Regions from separate parts of the Blautia sp. MCC269 genome, predicted to be linked through region 1. Evidence: predicted binding sites of a transcription regulator. Region 1 holds the regulator's gene; each other region holds the start of a gene.
The links. The regulator NrdR, encoded in region 1, represses ribonucleotide reductase genes. The targets are predictions, from matches to a motif close to CACAANATNTTGTG.
Positions count from the first base shown of each region.

Region 2: the regulator NrdR is predicted to act here: its motif matches at 7,361-7,374, upstream of nrdD (anaerobic ribonucleoside-triphosphate reductase).
Region 3: the regulator NrdR is predicted to act here: its motif matches at 4,355-4,368, upstream of GPK88_RS17960 (ribonucleoside triphosphate reductase).

Region 1 is NZ_WQQE01000021.1:163,132-173,999, forward strand. Features, by position in the region: gene GPK88_RS07675 (aminotransferase class I/II-fold pyridoxal phosphate-dependent enzyme) at 1-969, opposite strand, end outside; gene gdhA (NADP-specific glutamate dehydrogenase) at 1,191-2,525, shown strand; gene nrdR (transcriptional regulator NrdR) at 2,716-3,165, opposite strand; gene GPK88_RS07690 (YlmC/YmxH family sporulation protein) at 3,305-3,559, shown strand; gene sigG (RNA polymerase sporulation sigma factor SigG) at 3,673-4,452, shown strand; gene pap (polyphosphate:AMP phosphotransferase) at 4,518-5,990, opposite strand; gene GPK88_RS07705 (hypothetical protein) at 6,309-6,677, shown strand; gene GPK88_RS07710 (PP-loop family protein) at 6,698-7,879, opposite strand; gene GPK88_RS07715 (ATP-binding protein) at 7,899-8,642, opposite strand; gene GPK88_RS07720 (Crp/Fnr family transcriptional regulator) at 8,743-9,432, opposite strand; gene GPK88_RS07725 (glycogen debranching protein) at 9,586-10,868, shown strand, end outside.
Region 2 is NZ_WQQE01000010.1:142,349-153,216, reverse strand. Features, by position in the region: gene GPK88_RS04150 (leucine-rich repeat protein) at 1-297, shown strand, start outside; gene GPK88_RS04145 (transporter substrate-binding domain-containing protein) at 467-1,243, shown strand; gene GPK88_RS04140 (amino acid ABC transporter permease) at 1,345-2,034, shown strand; gene GPK88_RS04135 (amino acid ABC transporter ATP-binding protein) at 2,021-2,764, shown strand; gene nagB (glucosamine-6-phosphate deaminase) at 2,924-3,667, shown strand; gene nagA (N-acetylglucosamine-6-phosphate deacetylase) at 3,696-4,799, shown strand; gene GPK88_RS04120 (CBS domain-containing protein) at 4,921-5,346, opposite strand; gene asnA (aspartate--ammonia ligase) at 5,395-6,405, opposite strand; gene GPK88_RS04110 (hypothetical protein) at 6,668-7,216, shown strand; gene nrdD (anaerobic ribonucleoside-triphosphate reductase) at 7,392-9,527, shown strand; gene GPK88_RS04100 (carbamate kinase) at 9,689-10,621, opposite strand.
Region 3 is NZ_WQQE01000105.1:9,580-20,447, forward strand. Features, by position in the region: gene GPK88_RS17950 (response regulator transcription factor) at 1-434, opposite strand, end outside; gene GPK88_RS17955 (ACT domain-containing protein) at 431-895, opposite strand; gene GPK88_RS17960 (ribonucleoside triphosphate reductase) at 1,831-4,203, opposite strand; gene hflX (GTPase HflX) at 4,418-5,653, opposite strand; gene GPK88_RS17970 (tetratricopeptide repeat protein) at 5,655-6,713, opposite strand; gene glmM (phosphoglucosamine mutase) at 6,722-8,068, opposite strand; gene GPK88_RS17980 (nucleotidyltransferase family protein) at 8,083-9,000, opposite strand; gene prfA (peptide chain release factor 1) at 9,075-10,151, opposite strand; gene prmC (peptide chain release factor N(5)-glutamine methyltransferase) at 10,191-10,868, opposite strand, start outside.

The DNA.
Region 1 (10,868 bases):
AATTCCCGGAATATCATTCAGAGCCTTATAGATAAAATCTCTCTGCTCGTAAACACGTCCGCCTGGCTGGATATACTCATTGACACTCTGATATCCGCCCAGTGCAGTCTGTACAATCGACTGTGCCGGAACATTGGAGCAAAGGCGCATGGAAGAAAGCATGTTGATTCCTTCTATATAACCTTTGGCCTTGTTCTTGGCTCCGCTTAAGATCATCCATCCGATACGGAAACCTGCGATCATATGAGACTTTGACAGTCCTGAAAATGTCACGCAGAATACGTCCGGTGCAAGAGAAGCGATGGAAGTATGTTTGTATCCATCCATAACAAGGCGGTCATAGATCTCATCGGAAAAGATGATCAGCTCATGCTCTCTTGCAATGTCCGCGATCTGCTCCAGGATTTCCTTCGGATATACCGCACCTGTAGGGTTATTAGGATTGATGATAACGATCGCCTTGGTCCTTGGTGTGATCTTGCTCTTGATATCCTCAATATCCGGATACCAGTCAGACTGTTCGTCACAGATATAATGAACTACATTTCCACCTGCCAGAGTTGCAGTAGCTGTCCACAACGGATAATCCGGAGCCGGGATCAGGATCTCATCCCCGTTATCAAGCAGCGCCTGCATACAAAGGTTGATCAGCTCACTGACACCATTTCCCGTATAAATATCATTAATGGTAACTCCCGGGATCCCGCGAAGCTGTGCATACTGCATGATCGCCTTTCTTGCGGAAAAAATGCCCTTGGAATCGGAATATCCCTGGGAAGTACGTACATTACTCAGCATATCCAGGATCACTTCCTGAGGTGCTGAAAACCCAAACGGATACGGGTTGCCGATATTCAGCTTCAGAATCTCCATTCCATCTTCTTCCATTCTGGCAGCCTCATCCACAACCGGTCCGCGCACATCGTACAGCACGTTGTCAAGCTTTGATGATTTCCCGAATGTTCTCATAAAAACCACTCCTCTTCTAATTTTCACTATTATTTAACCATTTTAATTTCATAGTCAAAAAATATCTATTTCTATATCTTCTCACATTTGGGCTTTCAACGCAAGAAATAAAAATTTAAAAAAATTTAATTTAGCACTTCCCTTTTTTAACATGTTAATGTATAATAGCACTCGAATTTAGTTTTCAATGCAATTTAATATGTGATGAGGAGGAAACAACAATGTCTTACACAGAAGAAGTTTATGAAAGAGTTGTAGCACAGAATCCTGGCGAGCCAGAATTCCATCAGGCAGTTAAGGAAGTTCTCGATTCCCTTAAAGTCGTAATTGACAAAAATGAGGAAGAGTATCGTAAGCTTTCCATTCTTGAGCGTCTTGTAGAGCCAGAGAGAATCATCTCCTTCAAAGTACCGTGGATCGATGACAACGGAACTGTACAGGTTAACAAAGGATACCGTGTTCAGTTCAACAGTGCTATCGGACCATACAAGGGCGGCTTAAGATTCCATCCTTCTGTAAATCAGGGTATCCTGAAATTCCTTGGCTTTGAGCAGATCTTCAAAAACTCTCTTACAGGCCTTCCGATCGGTGGCGGAAAAGGTGGCTCCAACTTCGATCCTAAGGGTAAATCTGACAGAGAGGTTATGGCATTCTGCCAGAGCTTTATGACAGAGCTTTGCAAATATATCGGCGCAGATACAGATGTTCCGGCTGGTGATATCGGTGTCGGCGGACGTGAGATCGGATATCTCTTCGGACAGTACAAGAGAATCCGTGGTCTTTATGAGGGTGTCCTCACAGGTAAAGGCCTCTCCTTCGGCGGTTCCCTGATCCGTACAGAGGCTACTGGTTACGGTGTTGTATACATGCTCAACGAGATCGCAAAAGCACACAACGACTCCGTAGCAGGAAAAACAATTGTTGTAACAGGTTCTGGTAACGTAGCTATTTACGCTGTTGAGAAAGCTACTCAGCTTGGTGCCAAAGTTGTTGCAATGAACGACTCCAACGGATATATCTACGATCCGAACGGAATCAACCTTGACGTTGTAAAAGACATCAAAGAAGTTAAACGTGGACGTATCAAAGAGTACGCTGACCGTGTTGAGGGTGCTACTTACACAGAGGGACTTGGCATCTGGAACATCAAATGTGATATCTATCTTCCATGTGCTACTCAGAACGAGCTTGGTCTTGACGGAGCTAAAACACTGGTTGCAAACGGCTGCAAATATGTCGTTGAGGGTGCTAACATGCCTACTACTCTTGATGCAACAACATACCTTCAGGAGAACGGTGTTCTCTTCATGCCTGGTAAAGCCGCAAACGCTGGCGGTGTTGCCACATCCGCACTGGAGATGAGCCAGAACTCCATGAGACTTTCCTGGACAAGAGAAGAGGTTGATGAGAAACTTCACAACATCATGATCGACATCTTCCACAAAGCTGATGACGCTGCTAAACGTTACGGTATGGAAGACAACTATGTTGTAGGTGCAAACATCGCCGGCTTCGAAAAAGTTGTTGACGCTATGAAAGCTCAGGGTATTGTTTAATTTAAGTTTCCTGAATCATTAACGTAAGTTATAACAGGGACCGCAGAGGAATTTTCCCATGCGGTCCCTGTTTTTATATCCTGCTTTACTGTCTGTGATAACTCATAAATTGAAATCCATATTAAAAATCGTACAAAAAAAGACCGGCTGCCCTTTGACAATCGGTCTTAAATATTCAACATTCATTTTTCTAGTTGATCAGTTTCTTCAGCTCGTCCATAAAGGTACTGACATCTTTAAATTCCCTGTATACAGACGCAAAACGTACATATGCCACAGCATCCAGATCCTTCAGATGCTCCATGACGATCTCTCCGATCTTGGTGCTGCTGATCTCACGATCTTCTGACCGGAAAATATCCCCTTCTATGGAATCGATCATCTCTTCCACTCTCTCAATGGGAATGGGGCGTTTATAGCAGGCACGAAGAACACCATCCTGGATCTTGGAACGTTTATAGCTCTCCCGGTTCTGATCCTTCTTGATCACAGTCAGTGGAATCGTTTCCACCTTCTCATAAGTTGTAAAACGCTTTCCGCAGGCATCACAGAGACGGCGGCGGCGGATAGAATTGGTATCCTCTACAGGTCTGGAATCTACAACTCTTGTATTATCCTGGTTACAGAACGGACATCTCACGGAACTCTCCCCCTTTCCGGATCAAAAAATCATTACTAAATTTGTTTTTATTATAGAATAAATGCATATAATGTGTCAATAATCGGACTTGCATAAATTTTACAGATTTTCCATAAAATCATATCAGGTGATGAATTTTATGCGTATCTGCGAACTGAAACAGAAAGAAGTGATCAATATCCACACCTGCCGTAGCCTTGGCTGTCCTCTTGATGTGGAATTCTGCTGTGAAACCGCCCGGCTGAAAGCCCTGATCATGCCGGAACCCGGGAAATTCTGCTGGTGTTTTTCAAGAGAAAGTGAATGCATCATCCCCTGGGACTGCATCCGCCAGATTGGTGAAGATATCATCCTTGTTGATTTCCGTGATGAAAAACGGCTGGGAGGAGACTGAACCGACTACATTTGTCAAGGCCCTTTATTTTTTATATTTTCCCCGGAAAAGTATATTTCAACCGCCCTCTGAGAATCATCTTAATGTACTGACAAGACAAGGAGGATTCTAAGATGGCACTGAATAAAGTTGAAATCTGCGGAGTAAATACCTCAACGCTTCCTGTTCTCAACCAGGAAGAAAAGGATGAGCTCTTCAAAAGAATCAAAGCTGGCGATGAAGAAGCCAGAGAATTGTACATCAAAGGCAACCTGCGGCTTGTTTTAAGCGTGATCCGCCGTTTTCAGAACAGCAGTGAAAATCCAGATGACCTTTTTCAGATCGGCTGTATCGGCCTGATCAAAGCAATCGATAATTTTGATACCACCCTTCAGGTAAAGTTTTCTACCTATGCAGTTCCTATGATCGTCGGTGAGATCCGAAGATATCTCCGGGATAACAACAGCATACGGGTCAGCCGCTCTCTGCGGGATATTGCCTACAAAACCATCTACACCAGGGAAAACTATATGCGGCAGCATCTCAAAGAGCCTACCATCGCGGAGATCGCTGATGAGATCGGCATTGACAAGGAAATGATCGTCTATGCCATGGATGCGATCCAGAGCCCGGTGAGCCTTTTTGAGCCGGTGTATTCCGAAGGAGGAGATACTCTCTATGTCATGGATCAGATCAGCGACAAAAAGAACCGGGAGGAAAACTGGGTGGAAGATATTTCTCTCCGGGACGCCATGAACCGGCTGGGAGAACGGGAACGACACATTATTGATCTCCGCTTCTACGAAGGAAAAACCCAGATGGAAGTGGCCGATGAGATCGGCATTTCCCAGGCCCAGGTCAGCCGCCTGGAAAAACATGCCCTTCACAGTATGCGAAATTATCTCAGAAATTGATTCATAAATATCTTCAAACAAAAACTGCGGCAGAATATCCATTATCCTGCCGCAGTTTTTATCTTTTATTTCAACGCTTTCTCAATTTCCTCAATCACGATCCGAAGCGCTTTCAGCCTTGCATATTTCTTGTCTACCGATTCCAGAATATGCCATGGCGCATAAACCGTGCTGGTTTTCTGCAGCATCTCATCTACTGCCATTTCATACTGATCCCATTTCTCGCGGTTTCTCCAGTCCTCGTCTGTGATCTTCCACTGTTTTTCCGGGTTGCTCTGGCGGTCATTAAATCTTGCAAGCTGGGTATCTTTATCAATGTGGACCCAGAATTTCACGATCACAGCACCCCAGTCGGAAAGTTCCTTCTCGAATTCATTGATCTCATTGTATGCACGTCTCCAGTCGTTCTCACTGCAAAAACCTTCCAGTCTTTCCACCATCACTCTTCCATACCAGGTCCGGTCAAATATGGCAATGTGTCCATCTTTAGGCAACCTTGTCCAGAAACGCCACAGATAATGACGGGCTTTTTCATGAGGTTCCGGGCTGGCGATGGGATGTACCTCAAAACCACGGGGATCAAGAGCTTCCGTGATCCTCTTGATATTTCCGCCTTTTCCGGCAGCATCCCAGCCTTCATAGGTGATGATCACCGGCACTCTTTTGCGGTAGAGCCGATTATGCAGGCTTCCGAGCTTCGCCTGGAGTTCTTTAAGCTCTGCCTTGTACTCTTCGTCTCCCACTTCTTTTCCATCCAGAGGGATCTCGCTTAATTTCGGCATCTCCACCAGAGGAAAAACATTCTGGAGAATCGGCACAGCATGTTTGCTGTTCTCCATGGCAACCTCGATGTTGCTGATCATGGTTTCCAGTACCTGTAATTCCGCCCATTTCCGGTCACTGGCATCTACGATATACCACGGAGCAGAAGAAGTGTTGGTATCCTGCATATACTGGTCAAAAACTTTTCTGCATTTCTTGTAGTGATCATTCTGCCAGAGATCGTATTCATTCACTCTCCATCGGGTATCTTTGCTTTCCAGAAGGATGCCCATACGTTTCTCCTGATCTTTCCGGTCGATCTGCATAAAGAATTTCAGAAGTACGTATCCGTTATCCGTCAGCTGCCGTTCAAATCTGCGGATGCTGTCAACCCGTTTTACATAATCATCCCCTTTCAGTTTTTTGTCCATGCGCTCCCGACAGGTCTGATCCATCCATCCGGAATCCAGGAATGTAAATTTACCGGCTTCCGGGATCTCCTTAAAATACCGGTAAAGAAATGGTTTCCGAAGGTCCTCTTCTGTAGGCGCTGACATAGTTGCGACTTTAAAAAAACGGGGATCGATATTCTTGATCACTTTACTTATGGTACTGCCTTTTCCGGAAGCTCCCCAGCCTTCAAACAACACGATCACCGGAATCTTATGCTCCTTTAGAGCCATCTGCAGCTCATATAATCTGGTTCTTGCAGCACTTAAACGCACTTTGATATCCTCTTTTTCCGGAATCTGTTCCGGGTTCCAGTTTTTTAACATCTGCATCGTCCTTCCTCGAATTTTTTGAATATTCTTATTATACCACAGGAGTCCCTGTTTTACGACGAATTTTACATAGATTTAACGCATCATTCCGAAAAAATATCCATATTGCACAATTGTAACTCTTGTTAAACAGCTAAAAATATTTTTTAACCTATTGACATTTTGATCTTCTCTTCATACAATATAGGCGCTGTTCGTTATTTTTTTAACTCGTAGTCAAACGGATATTCGCAACCCCGCAGGGTACTTCCTTGATTCGGTTAAAACAGCACAAAAAAGCTGCCCCAAGCAGCAAATCTCAAGGAGCCGATCATGAAACTTACAGAAGAACTTCTGAAAGAAATGGAAAAGAAAAAAGAACTCTACGGTGACGGCATCATCATGCCGGATGGGGATTACCGCCTAATCCAGGACGGACATTTGAAGACCCTTATGGCCCTTTTACCATATACGGAAAACGAAATCTGGAAAATGATCCCGGAAGATGATTCCGCTCTTTTCTGGCTGGTAGAAAAAACAGGCTGCGTGCTGACAGATGTCAATTCCGCCATTGGAATGAAAATGACCCCCGCACAGCAGAAAACTTACGAAGCACTTTCCAGCCGTGGGATCATCTCTGATGAATATTATGATCTTACCAGACAACGGGAAAAAGTAAAAGCTGCCCGGGCGAATGCCTGAGCAGCTTTTGTTTTTGTATATCAGTCGTCATACCCTTCCAGGAAGGAATGTTTCACGCCATCTTTCTTATAGGCAATGACTGTATGAAGATTCACATTTTCCACACTTCGGAAAATATTGCTTTCAATATGAGGATTTACCTTCTTAAGCTCTGCAATAAGATTCTTGATCTCCATTCGTTTGGAAACACTGGTTCCATCTGTACGACAGGTAGTACAGGTATCGGTAAACTTGCAGGCACACTGGATAAAATGCAGGTCATTGTAATCTCTCCAGTGCTTGATATCTGCCTCCCGGATCAGATACATAGGGCGGATCAGCTGCATCCCTTCGAAGTTTGTGCTGTGGAGTTTCGGCATCATGGTCTGTACCTGTGCTCCATAAAGCATTCCCATCAGGATGGTCTCAATCACATCATCATAGTGATGTCCAAGGGCGATCTTGTTGCATCCAAGTTCTTTTGCCTTGCTGTAAAGATATCCTCTCCGCATACGGGCGCAGAGATAACACGGAGATTTTTCCACATTGTAAACTGCATCAAAAATCTCAGTCTCAAATACTGTGATCGGGATTCCGAGAAGCTTGGCGTTGTGTTCGATCACCGCACGGTTGGCCTCATTATATCCCGGATCCATCACAAGAAATACCAATTCAAAAGGAAACTTGTTATGACGTTTCAACTCCTGGAACAGTTTGGCCATCAGCATGGAATCCTTACCACCGGAAATACAGACCGCGATCTTGTCTCCCGGCTTCACCAGTTCATAGTCGTTGATTCCTCTGGCGAATCTGGAAAACAGCTGCTTGTGGAACTTCTTGCGGATACTCAGCTCGATATCTTTCCGGCGCTGTTCCATTGCTTCATTTTCCTCTTCTTCACTGTCCCCTTTATTGGACTCTTTCTGCATCTGCTGGAAAAGCCAGCCTGTATATCCGCCCTTCAGGCTCCGTGCGGGAATTCCTTTTTCCCGGAGCATCCCTGCCCCTTCCTGGCTGAAAAGTCCTCTGGTACAGTAAAGAACCGGAATCTTATCCCCTTTCAGTTCTTCTGCCCGTTCTTCCAGTTCCTGCTCCGGAACAGAAATCGCTCCCGGGATCATTCCATATTCCACAGTTACTTTATCACGGGTATCTACCAGAAGATATTTTTCCCGTTCCTTCTCTATTTCATCAAAAGAAATCTCCAGTGTTTCTTCACTCATGCTGTTTTTATTCCTTTCCTTACAGCTCCTCCCTGATCGTGCCGTCACAGGCAATGGTCACTACCTGCCATGGGATCATCTTTCCGCTTCGCTCCATGGCACGGATCACTGCATTCTCGATGCCTCCGCAGCAGGGAACTTCCATGCGGACGATACGGATACTCCGGATGGAATTATTTCCTATGATCTCTGCAAGCTTATCTGCATAATCTCCCTCATCCAGTTTGGGGCATCCGATCAGCGTCACATGATCTTTCATGAATTTCTCATGAAAACCTGCATAAGCGTAGGCAGTACAGTCTGCCGCGATCAGAAGCTGTGCATTTTCAAAATATGGTGCATTGACAGGAACCAGTTTGATCTGTACGGGCCACTGGGCAAGACGGCTTGTCTGTTCCCCTGCATTTTGGGGAACTTCTTTCTGCTCTGCCTGCACCGGCGGTTCCTGCTTTTTATTAAGGCTTCTTGCCATACTTCCGGGGCACACGTGTGGCTTCCCTGCTGGCATCGAGGCCTCTGTTTTCTTAAGCTTCATTCTTTTTTCCACTGCCTCCGCGTCATAATCTGCGGCTTCCCGCTCTATAATGCGGATCGCATCGGCAGGGCAGGCCGGAAGACAGTCTCCCAGTCCGTCACAGTAATCATCCCGGATCAGTTTCGCCTTGCCACTAGCCATGACAATAGCTCCTTCGTGGCAGGCAGCTGTGCAGGCACCACAGCCGTTGCATTTCTCTTCGTCAATGTGTACGATCTTTCTTATCATGATATCATCTCTCCCTGATTTTTATATTTCTGCAAATGTTTTTTTGTTTTCACTGACATCATACAAAAATCCCGGAGATTCTTCGGTAACATATGTTACCTTACAGATATAACTCCATTTTTTCCTGATCTTTCACAAGGATCTGACGCCTGTCAAGTTCCAGGATTCCTTCTTCCTGCATCTTTCCCAGCTCTCTGGAAAGAGACGGCCTGGTGATGTTTAAATGATCCGCCATCTCTTCTCTGGACAGGTTCATATGGATCTTCCCTTCACTGTCCTGGCATTCCACAAGAAAACGGACGATCCTCTCACGGAGACTGCCACTTCCCAGGATCCGAAGCTTCTGGTTCATATTGTAAGCCTTCCCGGCAAAAACCTCAAGAAGATTTTCCCGCAGTTTCCGGCTTAAACTATTTTCTTCCCTGTCCGTAAAGATCCTGCTGCTCATGATCAGGACAGAAGTCTGCGTCAGCGTCTCCACATACATATCATAGGAAGATTTTCCCATAAAGGCATAAACCTCCCCAAACAGAGCACCCGGATCTTCCAGTTGAGCCAGAAGGATCCTTTTTCCGGAAAATGTTTCTTTGGCAATGATCACACTTCCGCTAAGAAGCATATAAACCGAATCCGGCCGGTCTGTTTCCTGAAAGATCCGCTTCCCTCTGGAATAAGTCCGTACCGTTCCTTCCCGCTCCATGAGGCTTAGTAGCTCTGTTTCTTCCAGATTTCTGCAGAGCCGGCTTTTTCTTAAAACTGCCATCCACTCTTCTCTTTTTTTTTCTTCCACTTTTTCACCTCATCTCTGTACAGGTTTTTACCATATTTCTGCAATCTCTGTCAACTCCTGCGAACTTCATAAGACCCCAGCCTGTACTTTTTTCTGAAAATCAGTTATAATATTTTTTGTTTGTAAAAAATTCTACCAAGGAGGATACCGGAAATGAAAACACAGAATCAGACTATGCTTTCTGAGAATACACTGACATCCCGACCCACAGATATTATCGCGGGATTTCCTGTACGTCCCGGTTTTTTTGAATTAAATGGCGCTACTCCTCTTTCCAACGGAGTCAACTTTACCGCACATACCCGTCACGGTACATCCTGCGAACTTCTTCTTTTCCACTCCGGAGAAGAGGAACCTTTCGCAGTTCTTCCTTTTCCCAATGCCTGTCGTATCGGTGATGTATATTCCATGGTCGTTATGGGACTGGACATCGAAGATCTGGAATACGGCTACCGCATCGACGGTCCTTATGAACCGGAAAAAGGCCATATCTTCGATAAGACAAAAGTTCTTCTTGATCCTTATGCCAAAGCCGTTGCCGGTCAGCGCGAATGGGGACAGCAGAAGATTGGAAGCTATCACGCCCGTGTGGTACGCGATTCTTTCGACTGGGAAGACATGCCTCAGTCCACCCGTAAGATCAGTGACCTGATCATCTACGAACTTCATGTCCGCGGATTTACACAGGACGCTTCTTCCGGTGTCACACACCCGGGAACTTTTGCCGGGCTTCGTGAAAAAATCCCTTACCTCAAAGAACTGGGAATCAATGCGTTGGAGCTGATGCCTATCTTCGAGTTCGACGAGAACATGAATGCCCGTACCGTAAACGGCAAGCGTCTTCTGGAATACTGGGGATACAATTCCGTTAACTTCTTTTCCCCAAACACCAGCTATGCTTCCAAGGCAGAACATAACTGTGAGGGAACCGAACTGAAAGAACTGATCCGTGAACTTCACGAAAATGGAATTGAAGTAATTCTTGATGTTGTATTCAACCACACTGCCGAAGGAAATGAACTTGGAAAAACTTTCTGCTTTAAAGGATTTGACAATAAAGTTTATTATATGCTGACTCCGGAAGGAAATTACTACAATTTCAGCGGATGTGGAAACACTCTGAACTGTAATCATCCGATCGTGCGTCAGATGATCCTGGAGTGTTTACGTTACTGGACCATCAACTACCGCGTGGATGGTTTCCGTTTCGACCTTGCAAGTATCCTGGGACGTCATGAGGACGGTTCCCCTCTTAACAACCCGCCACTTCTGGAACTTCTTGCTTACGATCCGGTTCTTCGAAATGTCAAGCTGATCGCAGAGGCCTGGGATGCCGGCGGACTGTATCAGGTAGGTTCTTTCCCTGCCAGCCGCAGATGGGCTGAGTGGAACGGCCGTTACCGTGACTGCCTCCGTTCTTTCCTGAAGGGAGATTT
Region 2 (10,868 bases), on a different contig from region 1:
ACAAAGACAACGGTTTCAAAGGCCGTGATCAGCAAGCTGACAAACACAGCCGGACAGAAACTGAATGTATCCGTAAATACAATCAAAGGCGTTCGTGGTTATCAGTTCATATATGCAGAAAAGAGTGATTTCAGCGGATATAAAAAAGTAAATTCCGCGAAAACGTCCGTAACACTTTCCAATCTGAAGAAAAATAAAACCTATTATGTAAAAGTCCGTGGATTCAAAAAAGATTCCGCAGGAAATTACGTATATGGAACATACAGTACTGTGAAAAAAATCACGGTAAGAAAATAGGAAAATCATGGTTATGAAGTTTCTGTGCTTGCATTTTATGAAAAACATGGTATCATAAAACAAGGCAATATGCATAATTATGTATAATTATTCCTGTACATTACGAATAGGGCTGACGGAAACCGGAGAGACATAACGTAAAGTACACAGAAACAGGAGGAAAAAAGAAATGAAAAGAAAACTTATGGCACTTGCACTGGCGGCAGCTATGACAGTATCCATGACATCCGCTGTTTTTGCAGCAGATGAGATCAAGAGCGCAGATGATCTGGAAGGAAAGAAGATCGGTGTTCAGCTTGGAACCACCGGTGATACCATTGCTACAGATATCAAGGACGCAACTGTAGAGAGATATAATAAAGGTAACGATGCAGTAATGGCTCTGAAGCAGGGCAAGATTGACTGTGTGGTGATTGACAGTGAGCCGGCCAAGAAATTTGTTGAGAAAAATGACGATCTTCAGCTTATCGACAATGTATTTGATAAAGAGGAGTATGCGATCTGTATTTCCAAGGACAACACAGATCTTACCAAAGAATTCAATGATGCGCTGAAAGAGCTTGAGGATGAGGGAACTCTGGATTCCATCAGAGATAACTACATCGGTGATGATGCAGGTAAAACTCCGTATGAGACTCCGAAGGATGCAGATCATTCCAAGGGAACTCTGACAATGGCTACCAATGCAACATTCCAGCCATATGAATATTATGACGGAGATAATATTGTAGGTATCGATGTTGATATCGCAAAGGCAATCTGCGACAAGCTTGGATACGACCTGAAAGTTGAGGATATGGAGTTTGATGCCATCGTAAATGCGGTAAAATCCGGAAAAGCTGACTTTGGTGCTGCAGGAATGACTGTAACAGAGGATCGTAAGAAGAGTATTGATTTCACAGATCCATATACAACTGCAGAGCAGGTTATCATTGTACAGAAATAAGTCTTTCTGATGAAAAATTATAAGAACTGAATTCAGGTTCCGGATATCCGGGAGTATACTTCCGGAATTCGGAACCTGTAGTTTGGGAAAGGGTGGAAATTTTGAGTCTTATTGAACAGTTTCAGTTTAATTTTCTGGACGACAGCCGCTGGCAGTTCATTGTATCCGGTCTGAAAAATACCATCATTATTACATTCTTTGCGGTATTGCTTGGTATTTTTCTTGGCTTTGTTATTGCCATTGTTCGTTCCACACATGATAAGACAGGCAAACTTAAGATCCTCAATGTGATCTGCAGAGTTTACCTGACTGTGATCCGTGGGACACCAACCATGGTACAGCTGCTGATCGTATACTATGTTATTTTTGCAACCGTAGATCCGGGAAAGATCGTAGTTGCGATCATTGCTTTTGGTATGAACTCTGCCGCATACGTGGCTGAGATTGTCCGTTCCGGTATCATGTCTATTGACCAGGGACAGTTTGAGGCTGGCCGAAGCCTGGGCCTTAATTACACACAGACCATGACGAAGATCATTCTTCCTCAGGCTGTCAAAAACATTCTTCCGGCTCTTGGAAACGAGTTGATTGTACTTTTGAAAGAGACATCTATCAGTGGTTATATTGGACTTATGGATCTGACCCGTGGCGGTGATATTATCCGAAGCCAGACCTACAGTGCGCTGTTCCCACTGCTTGCAGTAGCTGCAATCTATCTTATAATTGTTTGTTTCCTCACCTATCTGGTAGGAAGACTTGAGAGGAGGCTGAGAACCAATGAGCGTAAGTAATGAAGTACTTCTGGATGTGCAGGGCCTTCAGAAAGCCTATGGCAGCAATCAGGTCCTCAACGGAATTACCACACAGATCCGCCGTGGCGAAGTGGTGGCCATTATCGGACCATCCGGCTGTGGCAAATCTACATTCCTCCGTTCCCTGAACCTTCTTGAGGAACCAACCGGAGGAAAAATTCTCTTTGAGGGAACCGACATTACAGATCCGAAGGTGGATATCAACCGTCACCGTCAGAAGATCGGAATGGTATTCCAGCAGTTTAACCTGTTTCCGCATAAGACTGTAAAAGAGAACATCATGCTTGCACCGGTAACCCTGAAGCTGATGAGTAAAGAAGAAGCAGAGAAAACCGCTCTGGAGCTTCTCAAACGTGTCGGTCTTCCGGACAAAGCGGATTCCTATCCGGATATGCTTTCCGGTGGCCAGAAGCAGCGTATTGCCATTGCGAGATCTCTTGCCATGAATCCGGATGTGATGCTGTTTGATGAGCCCACATCCGCACTTGACCCGGAGATGGTCGGAGAGGTTCTGGAACTGATGCAGGAGCTTGCAAAATCCGGCATGACTATGGTTGTGGTAACCCATGAGATGGGATTTGCCCGCGAGGTGGCAACCAGAGTTCTTTTCATTGATGAGGGAAAGATACAGGAGGAGAATTCCCCGAAAGAATTTTTTGCAAATCCGAAGAATAAACGACTTCAGGAATTCCTTTCAAAAACATTATAAATCTGAATTATACTGAACTGATATTTTCCATATTCTGTACAAAAATGCAGGAGGAAAATATCAGTTTTTTTGTGGTATGACAGCTTCTGAAATGGAAAGTGTGTTATAATAATCAGAGAAAAAAGGGTTTTACAGCAAAAAACTAAGGGGGAAAAAACTATGACTATTTACACAGGAAAAGATTATCAGGATGTAAGCAGAAAAGCAGCCAATATCATGTCTGCACAGATTATTATGAAACCGGATGCGGTTCTCGGACTTGCTACCGGTTCCACACCGGTGGGCATGTATGCACAGCTGGTGGAGTGGTACAAAAAAGGAGATCTGGATTTTTCAAAAGTGACAAGTGTGAATCTGGATGAATATAAGGGACTTTCCGGTGACAATGACCAGAGTTACCGTTATTTTATGAATCAGAATCTCTTTGACCATGTAAATATTGACAAGGAGAGAACCTTTGTGCCTGACGGGCTGGAAGAGGACAGTGATAAGGCGTGTGCACAGTATAATGAAATCATCCGGAAAACCGGCGGTGTGGACATGCAGCTTCTTGGTATTGGCGGAAACGGTCACATCGGATTTAATGAACCGGGAGCGGCTTTTGAGAAAGAAACCCATTGTGTGGATCTGACGGAAAGTACAATCAAAGCCAACGCAAGATTTTTTGAAAGCATGGATGAGGTTCCGAAACAGGCCTACACTATGGGAATCAAGAACATTATGGCAGCAAAAAAAATCCTCCTTATGGCAACGGGAACTTCCAAGGCAGAAGCCCTGTACAATTCCCTGTACGGACCGATCACACCGAATGTTCCGGCATCTATTCTGCAGCTTCATCCGGATCTCACGGTTGTGGCAGATGAGGATGCACTGAGCCTGATCCGTGAAAAAGGACTTTTATAGAGGAAGCGCAGAGAGGGGCAAAAAAGTTATGATTATCCGAAATGGAAATGTTTTTCAGGAAGATGGCAGCTTCCGGAAAATGGATCTTTATGTGAAAGACGGGAAACTTGTATCCGGTGAGGCGGAAGTTTCTGATAAAGAAGAAATTGACGCTTCCGGACTGAAAATCTTGCCGGGACTTGTGGACATTCACAGCCATGGTGCGGTCGGACATGATTTTTCAGACGCAGATGCGGCCGGCCTGAAAAAAATTCTCCAGTATGAAAAAGTTCACGGAGTTACTTCCTACTGTCCTACATCTATGACACTTCCCATGGATGCGCTGATCCGGATTTTTGCGTCCGCAACAGAAGTGGAGCAGGATGAGAGTTGTGCCAGAATTGTGGGTCTGAATATGGAGGGACCGTTCCTAGATCCTGCAAAAAAGGGCGCACATGTGGAGGAATACATCCGCAAACCGGACATTGAATTTTTCCGGGAATGCCAGAACGCTTCCGGTGGAAGGATAAAGGTTGTGACTGTGGCTCCGAATATGGAAGGAGCAGAGGAGTTTATTGAAACGTTTAAAGATGATGTGGTGATTTCCATAGGCCATACAGGTGCGGATTATGATTGCGCCGCAAAAGCCATGGAAAAGGGTGCTCATCATGTAACCCATCTGTACAATGCCATGAATCCGCTGGGACACCGTGCGCCTGGAGTGATCGCAGCAGCGGCAGATGATCCGCTGTGTATGGTGGAGATGATCGGAGATGGAATTCATATTCATCCGGCAGTAGTAAGAAATACATTCCGGATGTTCGGGGAAGAACGGATTGTACTGATCAGCGATTCCATGATGGCGGCAGGAATGGAAAACGGTGTTTATGAGCTGGGCGGCCAGAAGGTGATTATGAATAACCGGAAGGCGGTTCTTGAGGATGGCACCATTGCCGGTTCCGCAACCAATCTCTATGAATGTATGCAGTGCGTGATCGCAATGGGTGTGCCGGAGCGTACGGCGATTTTTGCGGCCACCAGAAATCCTGCAAAGAGCATTGGCATCTATGGAGAGGTGGGCTCTCTTGTGCCTGGAAAACGGGCGGATATGGTACTTGCAGATGAGAAGCTGAATATTGTGAGGGTGATCTGATCGAATCAGATAAAGAAGGACAGAGAATAAGGCTCCGGTTCCCGGGAAAGCAGAATGAGAATATTCGCTTTATCCCGGGAACCGGAGCCTTGTTTTTGTTTTTTGGGGCTGGTAGCTGAGTTTATTCTTCAGCAGCGCCCTGTGCGGCTTTCATTTCGTTGTAACAGTATTTGATGATGGATTTTCTGGTTATGATTCCGATAAAGGCTCCCTGGTCATCCACAACTGGCACGAAGTTCTGATTGATGGCGCGGTCCAGGAGATCTTCCATATTGGAATCTGCGTGGACCGGTTTATAGGTGGCACGGCGTGGAATTGCCATGATGGGAACGCCCTCTGTTTCCTTGATATCGTGAATGTCTGCCCGGCGCATGCCCCAGAGAAGGTCGCCCTCTGAGATGGTGCCGAGATATTTGCCGTCCATGGTGAGAATGGGAATACAGGAGTACTTGCGGTGCTCCATTTTTTCAAGGGTCTGGCGAAGGGTCTCATCTTCGAAGATGTAGGCGACTTCGCTTTTGGGAATCAGAAAAAACAGAATGTTCACGTTATTACCTCATTTCCGCAAAAATTATAAATAAATCTGCAAGATGTTTTAGAGAAGCTGAAGTCCGTGTGCCTCTGCAGCATCTGTGATTTCTTTTGGCCAGAGAGATACATGTACTTCTCCGATGTGTGCTTTACGCAGGAAGAACATACAGATTCTGGACTGTCCGATACCGCCACCGATGGTGTACGGAAGTTCTTTGTTCAGGATGGCTTTCTGGAAAGGAAGCTCTCTTCTGTCATCGCAGCCTGCCTCGGTAAGCTGGCGGTCAAGTGCGTCCTCGTCAACACGGATTCCCATGGAGGAAAGTTCAAGTGCAATGTCAAGTACCGGATAGTACACAAGGATATCGCCGTTCAGTTCCCAGTCATCGTAGTCCGGGGCACGTCCGTCGTGGCGCTCTCCGTTTGTGAGGGTTTTTCCGACTTTCATAAGGAATACGGCACCTTTTTCACGGACGATCTTGTATTCACGTTCCTTCGGTGTGCAGTCCGGATACATGTCAAGAAGCTCCTGTGTTGTGATGAAGAAGATGTCTTTCGGAAGGATTTCTTCGATGTAGTCGTACTGTACAGCCATGTATTTCTCAGTTTTACGAAGGACACTGTAGATGGTGCGTACGGTCTCCTTGAGAGTCTCCATGGAGCGCTCTTCCTTGGAGATGATTTTTTCCCAGTCCCACTGGTCTACGTAAACAGAGTGGATATTGTCCAGATCTTCATCGCGGCGGATCGCTACCATATCTGTGTAGAGGCCTTCACCGTGAGAAAAACCGTATTTTTTCAGAGCGTAGCGTTTCCATTTCGCAAGGGAGTGTACGATCTCGGCGTTGCTGCCTTCGATAGCCTTGATATCAAAGCTTACCGGGCGCTCTACACCATTAAGGTTATCGTTAAGGCCGGATTCCGGTGCTACAAATGTTGGAGCGGATACTCGGAGAAGGTTGAGCTTCTGGGAGAGTGTCTGCTGGAAGAAATCTTTTACTGTTTTGATCGCAATCTGTGTGTCATGGAGGTTCAGGTCTGCATGATAGGTTGCGGGGATTGTGATTGTGTTCATTATCGCTTCCTCCTGATGATTTTTTGGCTTGTTGCTCTGTGGGGTATTATAGCAGAAAATGGCCAGGGTGGCAATATAAGGAGGTGTGAAGTCCGGGCCCTGGAGCGGGAAAAATACTGGGTATTGAGAGCATGATATGATATACTGAATGTAAATTGTGGAATGATCGCATTCAGGGACATGCAGCAGGACGAAATGGGAATGTCCGATTGATAAAAATAAATGTAAATGTCCGTTTTAACGGACAGAATGGAGGGAGTTTATGGCAGGTGAGAAGTGTCAGGTTTGTGGCGGCAGGGTTGTAAATGGCAGGTGTTCACTGTGCGGGATGCCTTACAGAAATGATGAAGTACTTTACCATCTTAATGAGCCCCGTGAGGTACATTACAGACATGCTTCCGCCAAAGTGCGGGATATGATGCGACAATATGGACAGACCGTTGATAAAACAGCACAGCGCAGCGGCCGGGTGAAGCAGAGTACGAATATGGGGCGGAATACGAATGCAGGCCGCAATATGAATACGGGACGGAATGCAGGAGTGAACCGGAATCCAGGCGGAAACCGAAATATAGGAAATACAGGAAATGCAGCTGCAACTGTGAAAAAGACCGCACCGGCAGGTAGTACCGTGTATAAAACAACGGCGAACAGAAATCGTACAGAAGTTTTAAATCAGGGGAAAAAGCAGCAGAACGAAGGCCGGAAAAGAAACAGTATAAGCTGGATCATATGGCTTATAGTGGCATTGGTCGCCCTGCTTCCCGAGATATGGGATTTCATCGCAGAATGGTTCCAAATGAATTTGTAAGAATATTTCCGCAGTGAGATCATGCAGTGCTAAAAGTCTGTATTTTTTTGTATACAGAAATATCCCTTTTCTTTTCCTCCCAGCTGTGGTATACTCATGCCTAGCACAATATATAGAGAAAAATCAAGATATAGGTAGAGATAGTACTATATATAGTATTTGGGAGAGATGAGCCATGTTATATGTAATTAAGAAAGACGGAACAAGAGAGGAGTTTAATCCTCAGAAAATCGTGGCTGCCGTGAACAAATCAGCAGAGCGTATTCTTTATACTTTTTCCGATGAGGAGAAGGATTTTATCTGCCGTTTTGCCCAGGAGCATGCGGATTCCCTTGGGAAAAATGAGATCGAGATCCAGGAGATGCACAACATCGTAGAGGGAGCGCTGGAGCGTGTAAATCCTGCAGTTGCCAAGAGCTACCGCGATTACCGGAATTACAAGCTGGATTTCATTCACATGATGGATGATGTTTACACCAAGAGCCAGGCTATCCGTTACATCGGTGATAAGAGCAATGCCAATACGGACAGTGCGCTTGTTGCAACCAAGAGAAGCTTGATCTTCAATGAGCTGAACAAAGAGCTTTACCGGAAGTTCTTTATGAACCGTAATGAACTTCAAGCATGTAAGGACGGTTACATTTACATTCATGATCAGTCTGCACGTCTGGATACTATGAACTGTTGTCTGTTTGATGTGGCAGCTGTTTTAAGCGGCGGTTTTGAGATGGGGAATGTCTGGTATAATGAGCCGAAGACCCTGGATACAGCCTTTGATGTGATGGGCGATATCATCCTCAGCACAGCAGCGCAGCAGTACGGTGGTTTTACCGTTCCTGAAGTTGATAAGATCCTGGCACCGTATGCGAAGAAGAGTTACGATAAATATATTTCCGAATTTCTGAAATACTCTGATGAGAGCTGGAGCGGCCGCGAGGAACGTGCGATCGAGTATGCCCTTGACAAAGTCCGCAGGGATTATGACCAGGGATGGCAGGGAATTGAATACAAGTTGAATACGGTTGGTTCTTCCAGAGGTGATTATCCGTTTGTTACAGTAACACTTGGTCTTGGAACCGAGCAGTTTGAGAAGATGTGTACGGTTTCTCTTCTTGAAGTGCATCAGGGAGGCCAGGGAAAAGCCGGACATAAAAAACCGGTACTGTTCCCGAAGATCGTATTCCTTTATGACAAAGAGATCCACGGCCCTGGAAAGTGCTGTGAGGATATTTTTGAGGCTGGTGTGGAGTGCTCCTCCAAGACCATGTATCCGGACTGGCTGTCCATGTCCGGCGCAGGCTATATCTCCAGCATGTACAAGAAATACAAAAAAGTCATCAGCCCGATGGGATGCCGTGCTTTCTTAAGCCCGTGGTATGAGCGTGGTGGCATGGAACCGGCAGATGAGAATGATACGCCTGTTTTTGTGGGCCGTTTTAACATCGGTGCGGTAAGCCTTCATCTTCCGATGATCCTTGCCAAGGCCAGAGCGGAGAGCAGAGATTTCTATGAAGTTCTGGATTTCTATCTGGAAATGATCCGTAATCTGCATATCCGTACGTATGAGTATCTGGGACAGATGCGTGCGTCTACCAACCCTCTTGCGTACTGTGAGGGTGGTTTCTACGGCGGACATCTGAAACCAAATGAAAAGATCGGCAAGATCCTGAAGCCGATGACTGCTTCCTTTGGTATCACAGCACTCAACGAGCTGCAGGAGCTTTACAATGGAAAATCCATTGCAGAGGATGGTGCTTTTGCCCTGGAAGTTCTGAAATATATCAATGACAAGGTAAATCAGTATAAGAAGGAAGACGGTTACCTTTACGCAATCTACGGAACGCCGGCAGAGAGTCTCTGTGGCCTGCAGGTAGAGCAGTTCCGTAAGATGTACGGAATTATTGAAGGGGTTTCTGACAGACCATATGTAAGCAACAGTTTCCACTGTCATGTAACAGAGGACGTAACCCCAATCGAGAAACAGGATCTGGAGGGACGTTTCTGGGAGCTTTGCAATGGTGGTAAGATCCAGTATGTACGTTATCCCATCGGCTACAATAAAGAAGCCATCCGTACACTGATCCGCAGAGCCATGGATCTGGGATATTATGAGGGCGTGAACCTTTCTCTTGCATACTGTGACGACTGTGGTCATGAGGAGCTGGAAATGGATGTGTGCCCGGTCTGCGGTTCCAGAAACCTGACGAAGATCGACCGTATGAACGGATATCTTTCCTACAGCCGTGTTCATGGGGACACCCGTCTGAATGAGGCGAAGATGGCGGAGATCGCTGAGCGAAAATCCATGTAAAATATAGGCCGGACAGATTGGCTGAGGTAGAGCTATTTACACAGATATGGCATTATGCTGTATCTGTGTTTTTTTGCGCCGATTTCCGGCATAAAAAATATCCCGCAGAACTGCCGGTAGATTCAGCAGTTTTCTGCGGGATATTGTTATGGGAAAGTGTATTATTTAATGATGGTTCCTGTCTTCTCACAGTATCCGTCTTTGGCGTGAGCCATATCGGTGATGATGGTACGGCGTCCGGTGCCTTTTTCAACGAAGGAAACACCTGCTTCAATCTTCGGAAGCATGGAGCCTGCCGCAAACTGATTGTCTGCGATGTATTTCTTCGCATCTTCTGTGGAGATGGTATCCAGATAAGATTCCTGATCGGTGTTGTGGTTAAGGCTTACCTTCTCAACACTTGTAAGAATCATCAGGGTATCTGCATTCAGTTCCTCTGCAAGAAGTCCTGCTGCACGGTCCTTTTCGATGATGGCGCTGGCACCGTTCAGCTGGGTACCCTGCTCAAGAACCGGGATTCCGCCACCGCCTGCTGCGATAACGATCTGCTCTGCCTGGGAAAGAACCTTCACGGTCTCGATCTCCACGATCTTCTGTGGCTTCGGTGCTGCAAGGATTCTTCTGTACTGTCCTTCCCCTACTTTTGTGACGAAGTTTCCTTTTTCTTCCTCGGCTTCTGCTTCTTCTGCATTCAGGACACGACCGATGATCTTCTCCGGTTCGGAAAATGCTTCATCATATGGATCAATGACAACCTGTGTGAGAATGGTGCTGACAGGTTTATAGATTCCTCTGGAAATAAGTTCCGCACGAATGGCGTTCTGAAGGTCATAGCCGATATAACCCTGGCTCATGGCAGAACATACGGACATTGGTGCAAATGTATAATCAGGATGTGCCTTGCCGAATTCATTCATTGCGGTGTGGATCATCCCTACCTGCGGACCGTTGCTGTGGGAGATTACCACGCGGGTTCCCTCTTCAACCAGGTCTGCGATTGCCTTGGCTGCAAGTCGGGCGGCTGTTTTCTGCTCAGGAAGTGTGGTACCAAGTGCTCGGTGGCCTAATGCAACTACTACGGTTTTTTCGCTCATAGGAAATACCTCATTTCTCTTTAAAATTGGTTACTGTTCAATAGTAACGAGTATTATATTTTATTATAAAAGACCTATGTTGGAAATGCAATAGAATTTTAGATGAATATGGTTTACAGATAGTTGTCAGGCCGTGAATTTTCAGACAAGGAAAAACCGCCTGATTCGGTCAGGCGGTTCATTTCCTACTATTTTTTGAGGGGGGAGATAGAGAGTGGTTTTTCATCTATCCAAGACCTATTATATA
Region 3 (10,868 bases), on a different contig from region 1:
GTCAGCGTAGCCCCGGAAAGGTTGAGCACTGCTCCTTTATGTTCCAGTACATTTCCCGGATTTCCAAAGGAATAGGTCCTGCGGAGGATTGCCTGAATCTTGGCTACCAGTACATCCATGTCAAAAGGCTTGGCGATAAAATCATCTGCTCCACGGCTCATGGCCATGACCATGTTCATATTGTCGGCTGCGGAGGAGATGAAGATCACCGGCACCTGAGAGACTTTTCGGATCTCCTCGCACCAGTGGAAGCCGTTATAAAACGGAAGTTTCAGATCCAGAAGAACAAGCTGAGGATCTTTCCCCGCAAATTCCTGCAGTACATTGGAAAAATCCTCAGCCAGAAAAACTTCATATCCCCAGGAACTGAGATGTTTTTTCAGAAGATTCGCGATTGTTTCGTCATCTTCTACAATAAAAATGCGATACTTCATTCCTGTTCGTCCTTTTTGTGTTTACGCTTCTTCCATCCATCCGGATCTACCAGGCGGTTCAGAACCTTGAAGCCATTGTTACGGAGAACGCTCTCTGCAACCAGAAGATCCTCACAGTGCATGATCGCTACCGGGACTTTCAGGCCTCTGTGGAAGAAGGTGTAGATGTAATGAAGGTTTACGTTGCTGTCGCCCATGACACTTAAAAGTTTGTCCAGGCCGCCAATCTCATCCTGAAGATCCACCAGGATGGCCTGGGTGATACGGGTCATGTATCCGTTTTCTGCCATGATCTGATCTGCTTTTTCAGGATCATCGCATACCATACGGAAGTTTGCGAATTCCGGTGCGTCGAAGCAGCCGAAGCCGTAGATGTCGATCTGATTCTCTGCAAGAATCTTTGTAACTTTCTGAAGACTGCCTGGGGTGTTTTCTACGAAGACGATGTTCTGTTTTACCATAATAATGTTTTCCTCTTTTCTTGTTATTCTTTTCTTATTATTCTTTTGTTATTTTCTTGTTTATTTTAGCATGAAATTTGTGGGAAGTGAATCCCCTCCCGGGGTGGGGCATTTCGCATGTGGCGGGTTTCCTTTCCAGGGGAGCATTTTGCATGCGACAGATATATCGCCTTCCGGCGGGAGCATTTCGCATGCGGCAGGTATATCGCCTTCCAGCGGGAGCATTTTGCATGCGGCAGGTGTATCTCCTTCCGGCGGGAGCATTTTGCATGCGGCAGGTGCGAGGAGGGGAAGCATTCATAGTTGCGAAGGCCATACTCCCCTCCTCGCGCTCCACCCCTCCCGGCCACGCCGCTGTTCTGCGTTGTGGAATGTGTTGCTTTGCTGGCGGGGCGATGGATTTTACGGTGTTGGATATTGTAGGCTATGCCGATATAGATGAATGCACTACGCTATAACCCGCGGTTTATTTTTATCGATTTGAGCAAAAAACAGGGAACAGGCCCGCTACGCGGGCCGCTTTCCCGTCCGCCCTCATCCATCGGCTCAGCCTGACGGCTTCGACACCCTGGAGTACATCGCCCTACCAATAACGTAGCACATTCCACAACGTACGCCTCAAAATGCGTGCCCAGAAAGGGGGAGCGCGAGGGGGAAAAACGGGCTTCGCAACTCTGAGTGCTTTCCCCCTCGCAAATTTCCGCCGGGAAACAATTCCCGTATCTCCCCACGCTGTATCACAGCGATATATACACATTCATACGTTAAAGCGTAACGCTTTTAATCGCTAAATTTCAGATATAAGTATACCATCCCGACAAGAAATGTCAACCACCTTTCCCAAAAACAAAAATAACATATAAAAAAGCCGAACGCACATCCAACAGACATGCGTCCAGCTATACATTTTTTACTTGCAGTTATTTTGAAAAAACTCAATCCAGCTCTTCATCCACATACTTCTGTATATTAGAAGCATTCACATACTTCTTAACCTGTGCCCCGTCAGTGATCACAAGTGTAGGTGCCTGACGGATTCCATACTGCTTGACAAGTTCAGGATTCTGCTCGGCATCGATGATCTCCAGTTCTTCGCCTTCCAGCATTTTCTTTGCCATACGGCAGTTTGGACATGTGCTGGTTGTAAAGAGATATTTATGAGATGCCACCGGCTGGATCTCAACCTCGTCACCTTTCATAGTCATCATGCTGGTATGGACTTTTTTCAGCTGGGAATGGGTAACATCATAGAGAGTACGGTTCTTGTACTCCTGGGTCTTACCATCATTCCAGTTCTGTACCGGACGGTAGTATCCGGTGATACGGCTGTAAACCTCGGCCTTCTTTCCACATTTCGGGCAGGTGAAATGCTCGCCGCTGATGTAGCCATGCTCCTGACATACGGAATAGGTCGGAGAAATGGTGTAATACGGCAGACGATAATTCTCTGCGATCTTACGTACCAGAGACGCTGCTGCCTTCCAGTCCGGAAGTTTCTCACCCAGGAATGCGTGGAATACGGTTCCGGATGTATACAGAGTCTGCAGATCATCCTGAATATCCAGTGCGTCAAAAATATCCGCGGTATAATCAACAGGCAGATGAGAGCTGTTTGTATAATACGGGGTGTCGCCCTCTTTTCCTGCTGTTTTGATATCCGGATAACGACTTCTGTCGTGTTTGGCAAGACGGTATGCAGTGGACTCTGCAGGTGTTGCCTCCAGGTTGAAAAGCTCTCCCGGATACTGCTCCTGATAGTCGGAAAGACGGTTTCTCATATGCTCCAGAACCTCTTTTGTAAACTTCTGGGTTTCCGGATCTGTCATGTCTTTTTTCAGCCAGCAGGCATTTAAGCCCGCTTCGTTCATTCCCACAAGACCGATGGTGGAAAAATGATTGTCAAAGCTTCCAAGATATCTCTTCGTGTACGGATACAGTCCCTCCTCCAGAAGCCTGCTGATCACATCTCTCTTGATGTGAAGAGATCTTGCGGAGATATCCATCATGTGGTCCAGGCGCTGATAAAATTCCTTCGGCGTTCTGGAAAGGTATGCGATACGCGGCATATTGATGGTAACAACGCCTACAGAGCCTGTGCTCTCACCGGAGCCAAAGAATCCACCACTCTTTTTGCGGAGCTCACGGAGATCCAGACGGAGACGGCAGCACATGCTGCGGATGTCGCTTGGCTTCATATCACTGTTGATATAATTGGAAAAATACGGAGTACCGTACTTGGAAGTCATCTCAAAGAGAAGACGGTTGTTCTCGGTATCAGACCAGTCGAATTCCTTTGTGATGGAGTAGGTCGGGATCGGATACTGGAATCCACGTCCGTTGGCATCTCCCTCGATCATGGTCTCAATAAATGCCTTGTTGACCATATCCATTTCTTTCTTACAGTCCTTATATTTGAAATCCATGTCCTTGCCGCCTACGATAGCCGGAAGCTCTGCAAGGTCGTCCGGAACGGTCCAGTCCAGTGTAATGTTGGAAAATGGTGCCTGAGTGCCCCAACGGCTTGGAGTATTTACGCCATATACAAAGGACTCAATACATTTCTTAACCTCCGGATAGGAAAGGTTGTCTGCCTTTACAAAAGGTGCCAGATAAGTATCAAAGGATGAAAATGCCTGTGCGCCCGCCCACTCGTTCTGCATGATACCCAGGAAATTAACCATCTGGTTGCAGAGTACACTTAAATGCTTTGCAGGTGCAGAAGTGATCTTACCCTCAATACCACCAAGTCCCTCTCGGATCAGCTGCTTCAGGGACCAGCCTGCACAGTAACCGGTCAGCATGGACAGATCATGGATATGGATATCTGCATTTCTGTGTGCATCTGCGATCTCGTTGTCGTAAATCTCAGACAGCCAGTAGTTTGCGGTAACTGCTCCGGAGTTGCTTAAGATCAGACCTCCTACAGAATAAGTAACCGTTGAGTTCTCCTTTACACGCCAGTCCTCAACCTTTACATAGCTGTTTACGATCTCTTTATAGTCAAGGATGGTGGATTTCATATTGCGTATCTTCTCACGCTGCTTACGATAAAGGATATACGCCTTGGCAACATCAGAATATCCGGCCTGGATCAGTACGTTCTCCACACTGTCCTGGATATCCTCAACAGAAATCCGGTTGTTCTCGATCTTATTCTGAAAATCCGCTGTAACACGAAGTCCCAGAAGATCGATCATATCCGAACTGTAATTCTTACCCTTGGCATCAAATGCCTTATCAATTGCCGCGGTGATCTTCCCCATTTTAAATTCGTCTAATTCACCGTCTCTTTTTACTACCTGAAACATAAGAAAATGCCTCCCTCATGCATTTATTTATAAGCGGATATTCCATTCCGCCTCACTTGCCTGCTTACGAACACACTCCGTTTCACGATCTGTGTTCAAAGCGCTGTAGGCTTATTGTATCAGACACGCCTCTTTGCGTCAACATAAAAAGTACCATATATAGTGCCCGTTTTGTTCACGGTACTATATATGGTACTGAGTAGATATTTTAACATTATGTGACTTTCGGATAGATTTCCCGCGGAACTCTTGCTTTTACAGCAATCCCTCCTTCGGTATACTCTTCCGAAAGAAGCTGTCCATACTCACGGATCAGCTGGATCTGACCGGCCTCTGAATATGGAAAAAGCCGCTCCATATAGATCTGTCCCTCTGCCAGGATTTCAGAAAGAAGCTGTTTAAATTCTCCAAGTCCCTCTCCTGTCCGTGCGGAAATCTTCAGCGTATGGTCTGCACGGAGATCCCGGAGGCTCTCCCCGGAGACACGGTCCTGCTTGTTAAAAAGCGTGATCGTTTTTTTCCCAAGGGCGCCCAGCTCTTTCAGGGTCTCATATACGATATGCATCTGCATCTCCGCCTGAGGATTGGATGCATCTACCACATGAATGATATAATCCGCATATTTGGCTTCTTCCAGGGTACTCTTGAAGGCTTCTACCAGATTATGTGGAAGTTTTCGGATAAATCCTACGGTATCCGTGAGAAGAAGTTGCTGCCCGTCATCCAGTGTAAGAAGACGTGTGGTAGGATCCAGTGTGGCAAAAAGCTTATCCTCCGAAAGCACCGACGCACCGGTCAGAGTATTCAGAAGCGTGGATTTTCCGGCATTTGTGTAACCGACGATAGCCGCAGTCTTCAGATTGCCTACCGCTCTTCTGGAACGGATCAGCTCCCTGTGTTTCTCCACCTGAGAAAGTTCCTGCTTCAGTGCGGAGATCCGGTTTCGGATCAGACGGCGGTCTGTCTCCAGTTTCTTCTCACCGGGACCTCTCGTTCCGATTCCTCCTCCAAGTCGTGAAAGGGAAGAACGAAGTCCCACAAGACGTGCGGAACGGTAACGGAGCTGTGCAAGCTCTACCTGGATCTTACCTTCGCTTGTGACGGCACGCTTCGCAAAAATATCAAGGATCAGCAATGTACGGTCCATGACTTTGCATTCCAGTTCCCTCTCCAGATTGTTCATCTGTGCAGGAGAAAGCTCATCGTCACAGATCACACCATTGGCATTCAAAGCATAGAGAAGACCTTTTACCTCCTCGATCTTGCCTTTTCCGATATAGGTACCGGGATGTACTGCCTCACGGTTCTGGATGATCCTGCCAGCAACGGCCGCACCGGCTGTAGCCGCAAGCTCCCCAAGTTCATCCAGGGATTCCTCCATGTCATCCCCCAGATTCGCCTGGACACCGATCAGGATGACACGGTCCTGTATTTCCTCAAAATATTCCATATCAGCCCTCCGAAGACGTTCTGGTTTTCAGGAAAGCCAGCTCTTTTTTTGCGGCGGAATCTTCCGGGAACATATCAATATATTCCTGCGCCTTGGTCAGTGCAGTGGCAAAATCCAGTTTTTTCTCATAGGCTACGATCTCGTTGAACAGAAGGCTCTGCATCTCGTCTGTGGTAGCAGTAGGAAGGCCTTTTGTAATATTATCAAGAGCGGAATCATAATCCCCGTTCCGGATATCACACAGTGCCAGGCCGTTATATCCCTTGGCGGAATCTCCCACTGCGGAAATATACTGTTTGTACATTGCCTGGGCATTTTCCACATCGTCCTGGGCCAGATATACCATTCCCATGAGAAGAAGGGCATCTGTATTATCCTTTTTGGATGCTTCCAGGAGCTCTTTTTTTGCATTGGTGTAGTCTTCCATATAGTAGTAGACACGGCCTCTGTCACAGTGCTCCTGGGCGTCCTTGGCCTCAGAAGAAAGAGCTGCCTCCAGATATCTGGTTCCGTCTGCTTCCATATCTTTATCCAGGTATGCCTCATAAATCTGGATCGCCATATCATAGGTGGCATCCTCTCCGTAAGCCTGTTTGAAGTTAGACGCAGCTTCCTCGTAGGAATCCATAGCAAGAGCAACTTTTCCGGTGAGGAAATAACTGCTTGCATCCATGGAAAAATCTTCTCCAAGTGTCTGGCAGTCTGCCATGGCGTCCTCATACTTGCCCCATTTCAGTTCTGCGGTAGCACGGTAGGACAGGATATCTTTGCGGAGGTTTTTGCTCACATTATCGCAGTTCAGTGCCTCTGTAAAATTATTCACGGCATCCTCATATTTACCGAGACGCAGGCTTGCAATGCCTGCCCCACGGTAGGACTGTGCCAGTTTTACCCCGTTCTGGATGGAACTCTGGTACTCCTCCAGGGCATACTTGTAGCTTCCCTGGGAAAGATCTTTTCCGGCCTGCTCGTATGTTTTTGTTTTTTCACTGCCGCAGCCGCCCAGAAGCAAAGCTCCTGTAACGGCTGCAAGAATCAATACGGTCTTTGTATTTTTCATGGAATTCCTTATTCTACAACAAGCCCTTCGGCTTCCATCACATCAACAACACTGTCTACATATTTATGGCAGAGTTCATCGGTTCCTGCTTCTACCATAACACGGATCAGCGGCTCTGTACCGCTCTCACGTACCAGGATACGGCCATCATCGCCAAGTGCCTCTGCTGCAGCTTCGATGGATGCTTTTACCTTCTCATTTTCCAGTGCTGTTTTCTTGTCGGAAACACGCACATTGCGGAGAAGCTGCGGGTAAACCTTCATCTCCTTGGCAAGGTCGCAGAGTGTGGCTTTCTGGTCCACACATGCTTCCATAATCATCAGGGATGTGAGAATTCCGTCACCGGTAGCAGAATAACGGCTGAAAATAATATGTCCGGACTGCTCGCCACCAATGCTGTAATTGTTTTCCATCATGTTCTCGGCAACGTATTTGTCACCAACTGCAGTCTGCTCATAGTCGATGCCTTCCCGCTCCAGAGATTTGTAAAGACCAAGGTTGGACATAACGGTTGTTACAACGGTATTTCCGTTCAGCTGGCCTTTTTCTCTTAAGTATTTACCGCAGACATACATAATCTTGTCACCGTCAATGATGTTTCCACGGTGGTCTACGGCGATACAGCGGTCCGCGTCACCATCGTACGCAAAACCGATATCCAGGCCTTTATCTACCACAAACTGTCTCAGGACTTCAATGTGTGTGGAACCGCATCCACGGTTGATGTTGGTTCCGTTCGGCTCGTTATTGATTACGTAAGTTTTTGCACGAAGTGCGTCAAAAACACTCTTGGCAATAGCGGATGAACTTCCGTTGGAGCAGTCCAGTCCTACCTTGATATTCTTGAAATCGTGGCATGGGATAGAGATCAGATGTCCGATATAACGGTTTCTTCCGGATGCAAAATCCACAGTACAGCCGATATCTTCTCCGGTTGCCAGCGGAAGTTCCTCGATCTCACCATCCAGATAAGCCTCGATACGTGCTTCAATATCTGCGGAAATCTTCTGTCCGTTCTCATTGAGGACTTTGATTCCATTATCATTAAACGGATTATGGCTTGCGGAAATCATGATACCGCAGTCAAAATCTTCTGTACGTACCACATAGGACACACTTGGAGTTGTGGTTACATGAAGCAGATAAGCATCTGCTCCGGATGCGGTAAGTCCTGCCGCAAGGGCATACTCAAACATGTAACTGCTTCTTCTTGTATCCTTGCCGATCACGATCTTCGCCTTGTGATCTCTGCCGTAATACCAGCCAAGATAACGTCCCACGCGAAATGCATGATCTGCTGTAAGTTTTACATTTGCTTCACCACGAAAACCATCTGTTCCGAAATATTTACCCATAATGCTCTCCTTTATTACTGATACAGTCCTTCCGGATAAACGCCGTCATCTGTAAGTTTTTTGAATGCAGCCTGTACAGATGCCTTATCTTCCTGATAAGTAACACCAAACCACTCGTCCTTTGTCTCAAGAACATCTACGGCTGCTTTTCCGGAATGGATCAGCTGGTCGATAAGCTCTGGAAGAAGATATTCTTTTTTGATGTCTCCCTCTTTGATTCCACCAAGGAACTCAATGAAGCCTTTCTCAAGGATTTCCATAAATTCCGGTGTCAGTCCCCACATGTTCATGGAAACAAGGCTCTTGGTATCCAGTGCTTCTGCTGTACCGTCGTCATTTCTTGTTTCTGCGCCGTCTGCTGTCTTGAAGATGTTATGTGTCTCTGTAACGCCGACAAGCTTGCCGTCCTCAATGTGGCACACACCTCTTGTAACACTTCCGTTGTCGCTTAATGTATTTCCAAGGCGGAAACCTGCCATGCAGATGTGCATCGGGCCATCCTGTGGATGATCCTGTACAAGATAGTCGTGAACTTTTACGTAGGCTTCTTTTCCATAGTAGTCATCTGCATTGATAACAGCGAATGGCTCGGAAAGGACTTTCTTTGCTGCCAGTACGGCATGTCCGGTTCCCCATGGCTTGGTACGGTCTGCCGGTTTCTGGAAATCTCCCGGAAGATCATCGATCTCCTGGAATGCATAAGCAACCTCTGTAATCTTGGAGATACGGTCTCCGATCACTTTTTTGAACTCATCCTCAAGGTCTTTACGGATAATAAATACAACCTTGTTGAATCCTGCCTCCAGTGCATCATGGATAGAATAGTCCATAATGATCTCACCCTTCGGTCCTACCGGTGCAAGCTGCTTGATTCCTTTTCCAAAACGGCTTCCAATTCCTGCCGCCATGATTACCAGTGCTGTTTTTTTCATGTTTCGATTCCTCCTGATTTATTATGACTCCTGCTTCATTATAATTTATATAGTTCTTTATTTGTAATTAACGATTACTCCTGCTCATTGAGCTTGGTCAGCTTCACTGCCTGGTCTGCCGCGATCAGGCTGTCGATGATCTCATCCAGGTCTCCGTTGAGGATATTCTCAAGGCGATGAAGGGTAAGTTTGATCCTGTGGTCTGTCACACGTCCCTGCGGGAAGTTGTAAGTACGGATCTTCTCGGAACGATCACCGGTACCGATCTGGCTTCTTCTTGCCTCTGCCTCAGCGTCGTGCTGCTTGGCAAGTTCCATCTCATACAGACGGGAACGGAGCACGCGAAGTGCCTTATCCTTGTTCTTAAGCTGAGATTTCTCATCCTGGCAGGAAATTACGATTCCTGTAGGAATATGGGTAAGACGTACGGCAGAGTCTGTGGTGTTGACACACTGACCACCGTTTCCGGAAGCACGGAATACGTCGAATTTACATTCATTGAGATCCAGATGGAAATCAATCTCTTCTGCCTCCGGCATGATGGCTACAGTACAGGTAGAAGTATGGATTCTTCCGCCGGACTCTGTCTCCGGTACTCGCTGTACACGATGCACACCGCTTTCATATTTCAGTCTGGAATATGCACCTTCACCTTTGATCATGAAAGTAACTTCCTTGAAACCGCCGATACCGTTCTCATTAAGGCTGAGCATCTCAGTCTTCCAGCGGCGGGATTCCGCATATTTCACATACATACGGTAGATCTCTGCCGCAAAGAGAGCTGCCTCATCACCGCCTGCGCCTCCACGGATCTCAACGATAACATTCTTGCTGTCGTTAGGATCTTTCGGAAGAAGAAGGATCTTCAGCTCATGCTCCAGCTCCTCCACTCTCTTTCTTGCATCAGAAAGCTCCTCTTTCAGCATCTCACGCATCTCTTCGTCCTTCTCGCTCTCCAGCATGGAAAGACTGTCCTCGATGGTTTCTTTGTTTTTCTTATATTCTTTATATGCGTCAACGATTGGCTGCAGGTCGCTCTGCTCTTTCATCAGCTTCTGAAAATGCGCCGGATCATCGGTTACCCCCGGTTCTCCCAGCTCATTGAGAAGCTCCTCAAAACGTACCAACAGATCATCCAGTTTATCAAACATGTATTTCCTCCTGTTTCTGATACCTGTAAATCACAATTTTTACAAAGGCTTCTGCCCCATCACTACACGGTCAAGGCCCGGAAGATCTTTTACCACCTGAACCTTTTCAAAACCGGCATTTCTCAGCATTTCACTGACTGCCTCCCCCTGGGTGCAGCCGATCTCATACAGAAGCCATCCGCCCGGTTTCAGATACTTTCCGGCCTCTGCGGTGATCTTTCTGTAAAAATAAAGCCCGTCTTCCATTCCGTCAAGAGCCTTCCTTGGGTCATGAAGGCGGACTTCTTCCATCAATGTTTCAATTTCTTCTGTCGCGATATAAGGCGGGTTTGAAATAAGGATATCATATTTTCCCCCCTCTTTTCCACCTTTTTCGCAAAAATACGGTGCCGAGAACAGATCACTTTCCACAAAATCCGCCCGGTTCTCCACATTCAGAAGACTGGCGTTCTCTTTGGCCACCTCCAGTGCTTCCGGCGAAACATCCACACCGACACCATGGGCATCCTGCCGTTCCAGAAGAAGGCTTATGAGAATGCAGCCTGAACCCGTACACATATCCAGAATCTCCGGTTTTTCCACATCATCAAGGCATTTCAGCCCTTCTTCCACAAGTGTCTCCGTGTCCTGTCTCGGGATCAGCACATTTTCGTTTACATAAAATTCATAGCCCATAAAAAAAGCCTGATGAGTCAGCTGCTGTACAGGAATATGTCC